Regions from separate parts of the Endozoicomonas sp. SCSIO W0465 genome, predicted to be linked through region 2. Evidence: predicted binding sites of a transcription regulator. Region 2 holds the regulator's gene; the other holds the start of a gene.
What was found. The regulator FliA, encoded in region 2, starts transcription of late flagellar genes. The targets are predictions, from matches to a motif close to CTAAAGTTNNNNNNNNNNCNGCCGATA.
Positions count from the first base shown of each region.

Region 1: flgM (flagellar biosynthesis anti-sigma factor FlgM) is a predicted target of FliA. The motif match lies at 1,950-1,976, and genes of this name have one in related genera.

Region 1 is NZ_CP092417.1:1,228,835-1,232,016, forward strand. Features, by position in the region: gene flgK (flagellar hook-associated protein FlgK) at 1-930, shown strand, start outside; gene flgL (flagellar hook-associated protein FlgL) at 989-1,900, shown strand; gene flgM (flagellar biosynthesis anti-sigma factor FlgM) at 2,009-2,317, shown strand; gene flgN (flagellar protein FlgN) at 2,307-2,855, shown strand; gene MJO57_RS05330 (OmpA family protein) at 2,855-3,182, shown strand, end outside.
Region 2 is NZ_CP092417.1:2,500,968-2,504,149, reverse strand. Features, by position in the region: gene MJO57_RS10820 (DUF6444 domain-containing protein) at 1-479, opposite strand, end outside; partial or broken gene MJO57_RS10815 (transposase) at 583-879, shown strand; gene MJO57_RS10810 (RNA polymerase sigma factor FliA) at 1,218-1,898, opposite strand; gene MJO57_RS10805 (P-loop NTPase) at 2,018-2,875, opposite strand; gene MJO57_RS10800 (hypothetical protein) at 2,867-3,085, shown strand.

The sequences.
Region 1 (3,182 bases), 1.3 Mb from region 2:
CAATTCAATGCGCTCAGCGTCAATGGTCAGGTAGATGCCGCCAATGGATTTCAATTACAGCTCAATACCGACAATTCTGAAATTCCGATTACGGGTGATCCCGGAGGCGTTATAGGAGGGCTGATTACTTATCAGTCAGAAGAGCTTGTTCAGGCACGCAATGAGCTGGGGCGTCTGGCAGTGCTGGTTTCCAGTGAAATTAATGATCAATTGCAGGCCGGAGAGGACTTGAATGGCAATTCGGGTGCTGCATTATTCAATGACCTTAAGACACCCGTTGGGGCAGTGATGGCGATGGATATATCATCGACAGCAATTTCTGCGTTAACGATTGTTAATGCCAATCAGTTGCAGGCCAGTGAATATGACTTCCGGGTAGATAACTCCGGTAATTACAGTCTGGTGCGCAGATACGACGGTGCTCAGGTTGCTTCTGGTATCTTGTCTGGTTCTGGCACTGATATTATTGCTTTTGATGGTGTTGAAATCAGTGTTGACGGGGCTGCAACAGACCAGCTTTATCGTTTATCACCGGTGCGCTACGGTGCCAGAGAGATCCAGACTTCCCTGACAGATCCGGCTGCTTTGGCATTTTCAGCGCCTGCCGGTGGAGTTGGGGATAACAGTAACCTGCTTGAGCTGTTGGCCATTCAGTCCAAAGGATTGCTCAATAATGGCCAGAGCACATTGATGACTGCCTATTCAGGGTTTGTGGGTGATATCGCCGTGCAAACGGCACGGATTAAAACAGAGGCTGATGGTGGGCAGGCCTTGCTAAGTCAGGCGGAAGCGGCTGTCAGTACCTACAGTGGCGTTAATCTGGATGAAGAAGCGGCCAGTATTCTTCGTTTCCAACAGCTTTACAGTGCCAATGCCCGAGTGATATCTGTGGCGCGTACAACCTTTGATGCCTTGCTGGCAATGTTCTGAACGAACTCTGCTCTTTAAAAAGCATTGACGGGGAAAAGCATTCCAGGGAGAAGGAAGCATGAGGATAAGTACGGGTAATTTCAATAGAGTGATGCTTCAGGTCATGCAGCAAACTATGACTGACCTGGCAAAAACTTCAGATCAGCTGTCAACCGGTAAACGAATTCTTCAGCCTTCAGATGATGCCATTGATACCGTAAAGATTTTACATCTTAATAATGAACTGACGGCTATTGGTCAATTTGAAAATAATATCAGTTCCGTTACTGGCTGGCTTCAGCAGCAGGACGCACTTTACAGTGGAATGAATGATTTGCTGCTCAGAGCAAGAGATTTGCTGCTACAAGCGTCCAATGGTACACAGAGTAATGCTGACCTCAAGTCATTTGCCACAGAGCTAGGCTCTTTGAATGAATCGCTGCTCAGTCTTGCCAATTATCAGACGGCAGATGGTCAGTATCTGTTTTCTGGTACGACGACAAACCAGCAACCGGTGGTTCAATCCGTTGGCGATTATGCCTACAACGGCAATAACCAGTATCGTCAGGTCGCCATCAGTGGCTCTGCACAGGTTCAGATTACTCAGCCCGGCAACGAACTGTTCTTTGATAACTCTGCTACCCCGCCCCTGGACAGTATTTTTGATGCGTTAACGACCGCAGTGTCTGAACTGAATAATCCAGTCAATCTGCCAACGGTTCTTGCCGATACCATTGTCTGGGTTGATGCAACCATGGAGCGCATTGGCAGCGCACAAACTCGCAGTGGCAGTGACCTGAACCTGGTGGATCGGGTTTCAGAAAGTCACGCGGATATTCGCCTTTTTGCCGAACAGTTGAAATCAGGCATTGAAAATATTGATATGGTTGAAGCGACAACCCGGTTAAATCAGCAGCAGTTGATTCTGTCTGCCAGCCAGCAGGTATATGCCAGCATCAAGCGGCTATCTCTGTTCAACTACTTTGCCTGATAGCCTTCGGTAAACCGGATTTGATCCAAAGGTCATAATCCCCGGTAATTTAAGATTTTCAATACTCTTGCCGATGTTTGTACAGAACGTTTTCGGGAGAGTGCAGTTATGTCCAGCATAAAAGGCCCAGGTGGAAAAAAGGCGGGAGCAGTCAATAGCTCAAAGGTTCGTGTAGAAAAAAGTGCCGCTGTAGACCGTTCTCCCCGGGTAGCCGAAGACCGTTTAAATGTAAGCGCCTCGGCCCAGCAAATTGATGAGCTTTTCCAGCAGCTGGCTGACTTGGATGATGTCAATGCAGCCAGAATCAGAAGTGTTCGCGAGTCAATTAAAAAGGGCAACTTTCCCATTGATTATCAGCGGCTCGCTGACAAAATTCTGGAACTTTCTGATGAACTCAACTCAGAGAATGACGACTGATTCAAAAAGTGCTGGTGATGCCTCAGCCCTCCAACCATCCGGTGTTGATAGTGGATTAGAAGACCTTTGTCAGAAAATGCTGGGTAATATTCAGGATGCCCTGGCGCTGTCGAGAAAGCTGGAGCGAGTTCTGGAGTCAGTTCATCAGAAAATGCTGGAACGTAATATTACGGCCCTTGAACACTCTCTGGAAACGCAGGTTCAACTGCTGAATATGCTGCAAATGAACGGGGCTCTTCGGGAGCACTATCTTAAGCACTTTGGCCTCAGTCCCGATCAGCAGGGAATGTCACATTTCTTTTTGCTGGTGAATCGGCAACAGCCAAATACGACAACCGTTAACGGAACGACACTGGATAAATACTGGAACCAATTAGAGGGATCAGCGAACCGTTGTCAGCAGATCAACAGTGCTAATGGACGATTGCTGGCCAGGTTGTCGGCAAGTACGCGAAAAATCATTGCGTTAACTTTTTCTGAGCAGACAGCCGCTACTTATGATCAGAATGGCCTGACCGTTAATTCAATGGCTGAATAATGAAGCATATCTTACATGGGATTGTGTTAAGCCTGTTGTTTCAGGCTTTTTTTATTCTCGCGGATGATGTGTATCCTCATGATCTTTCTGATACCCGGTGGCATCATTCCGGTAATCGCTTCTTCTGTTCGCTGAAAAACCGCGTACACGGTTTGGGTGATGTCAGTTTGACCGCTGAAGCAGGCGACAGGGAAACGCTTTCTATCGTCCCTGACCCATTCTCGGATAATGACAGGCACGTCACTGTTTCACTGGCATCGTCACCCTGGCAGGCGGTGACGGAAGACAGGGTTGTTGCCCATGCCCAACTTTATGAGGGTGACCCGC
Region 2 (3,182 bases):
CTATGGGCCGTTACTTCAAATTCACCCGGTCTCCCTGGTTCAAACACCTGTCGTTCAATATATTTGACCGGCTCACTATCAAGAAGAGACGCCTGACATTTATTGCATTCTTTAACCGGAAGGTACTCAATATAGTCAGGGATATCGACCTGTTTAAGACAAGTGCCCTGATGCCCTTTCTTTCCACCGGCTTTATTACCAGAAGACTGTCTCAGACTTTTAGGATTGGGTTTTTCATCCGATGGATCGGTATCTTTATCTGCGGAAAGGTCGTCAGAATGATCTGGAGAATTACTGTTTTTACAAGGTTTTTGATAACCATCAGACGATGGCGGCTTGCTGCTGTTTTGACTGTTCTTGCCAACCTTTTCTTCCAATTCTCGACATCGCTCTTCCAGACAGGCAACTCTCATCCGCAGCTCTGCATTCTCTTTCAAGAGAATCTCAGCCGACATAGTTGCGGGTAGTTCTGGAATCATGCTGGCGAATATTGTGGAAAAATGGTGCTTAAGAGGATGGTATAAAAATCAGAAAATTCCAGATTTATGTGGGGGTGCTGAACAGTTACTCCGGGGTATTGAAGATGCCGGATGCCAGCACACAGCCATCATTACCGGTGGTGGGCATGCATCCATGGAGAATGAGTTGTTCACCTGGGTAAATACCATGCTGGGAAACGTGAAAACAGCGATTACCGGTACTTACCATAAGCTCGACCCCAAGCATCTGGGCCGTTATCTATCAGAGTTCAACTATCGGTTTAACCGGCGTTTTGATATGCCTTCAATGATCTCAAGGCTAGGTCGGGCTGCAGTCAATACAGCACCGATGCCGGATCGACTTCTCAAACTGCCAGACGTCCAGTGGAAACCGGGTTAGCCATCAACCGATAATTGAAAGTCAGTTGACGTATTAATATCATTATTTCGAATGATGATGTGGGTCTTTGCTTGTTCGGAGCGGTTATGAAACCGAATTTAGTTGATAATCTGGAGAACAAGCCGTCATGATGCCTGCTCCACCGGTAATACTGGAGAGGTTCTATTATTTCTTTACCGGGTTATAGACATAAAGAATGAAAAGCTGCACGTATATTCTTAAATTATCTTTCCCTGTGTCATGACGTACGATCAGTGGTAATCAGGTAAAAAAAAGAGCAGCTCCTCGATGCTTGACAATAATTCATCAATGCCCGTTTAAATGAAATGGCTGAGACGTTAACTCAGCCAACTTTGCAACCGTGATCTTAAACGCAATGCAGCCTGAGAGTGAATCTGGCTTACTCTTGATTCACTAACTCCTAACACTTTACCAATCTCTTTCAAATTCATCTCTTCATCGTAATAAAGCATCAGAACCAGTTTTTCTCTTTCAGGCAACTTGTCGATGGCTTCGATCAGCGCTGTTTTAAATTTTTCCTCCTGAATATCTGCAGATGGTCCTCTGTCGCCAGACCGAGCCTGCATTCTTGATTCTTCACTGTCAAAAAGCTCTTCATAACTGAAAAGACGACACCCTCTCAAGTCACTGAGAATGGTGTAATATTCATCTATTTTCACATCAAGTTCTTTTGCCACCTCAACATCCCGGGCATCTCTTCCCAATTTTGCTTCCACAACCTGAACCGCTTCAGTAATACGGCGACTGTTTCTATAGACCGATCTGGGCCCCCAGTCTCCTTTGCGAATTTCATCCAGCATTGCGCCACGAATTCGAATACCGGCAAACGTTTCGAAACTGGCACCCTTTGATGCATCATATTTTGAGGCAGCTTCAAGCAATCCAATCATCCCTGATTGAACCAGATCATCAATTTGAACACTGGCGGGCATTCTTGCTGCAAGATGGTTAGCAATTCTTTTTACCAATGAGCGATGTTTCACCACCATTTCTTCCATGCTCAATGTCTTTTTCTGCGCCGTCTTCGTTTGCGACGTCTTCGTTTGCGCCGTCTTCGTTTGTACTGTCTTCGTTTGTACTGTCTTCGTCTGCACGTCCTGTGCTGTCTCTGTCATGACTAGATCCTCTCCTTGATCCTGCCGGGCAAAAAGAATTCTATACGACCTTTTGGCTCAGGCACCGGTAATTTTGATAACTTATGTCCAATCCTGTGAAACGCTCTCGCCGCTCGACTGTCATCACTTACAGACAATACTGCCGACTGCTTTAATACTGATTCACTGACAGTCTTATCATATGGAATGGCACCCAGATAACGTAAAACTATCTGTTTGTCGTCTTTAAGATACTGCTGCAGCTTCTCAAACTGCTTAGCTCCGCCTCTTCTGCCACTGACCAGATTAACAACTATATAAAACTGATGGACATTGAAAACCCGATACAAAAGTTCTATCTGCCGAACAGCATCCACTACAGATAAATCTTCCTGGCTGATGACAACTAATACTTCTGTAGCTGCCTGAATAAGAGTTACATTATCCGGAGCTAACCCCGGGGCTGTATCAATAATCAAAGTATCCAGATCCGATGCAAGATCATCCATACCCTGTATCAGCTCTACTGCCTGAACAATTTGAATATTATCTTTCCATTCTTCTTGAGCTGCTGGCGTAAATACCTTTACACCCAAGGGGCCATCCAGCAGCCCCTCTTGCTGAGGATTAATTATCTCATTAACAACCGTATCATCCCCGATAGAAGAAAAATTTTTACTTGACGACAAATGACCCTTAAAACCATTTTTATTCATGCCAAGGGTGAACTCAACATCTGGTACAGAAAGATTACCGTCCATTAAAACGACACGCTGCCCGAGCTTTGTAAGAGCCAGAGCCAGGTTTACTGAAACCACGGTTTTACCTACACCTCCTTTACATCCTGAAACCGCAATTACTCTTTTTTTTGCTTGCGCCATCGTTCTCACTTTAATTTTTCAATTGCTCAAGAATTTTGTACAGAAAAACGACAAAATATATGTATCAATGAACGTACCAACTTTTACTTAAAAATAAAAACAACTGGCAAATCTCAAAAAGGAAAAATAAAAAAATATAACCTTATGTTTTTACGCGATTTTTTTAAAAATAAATCACTCAAAGCCTGCTATTTTTTTGACATAGAATAATTTTCGGTCGATTTAAAAATATCTTGAACACTTTTTTGAACCATCCAAAGAGATAGTTATTTGACAGTGTCACTTTATAGTGACACAAAAATGGCGT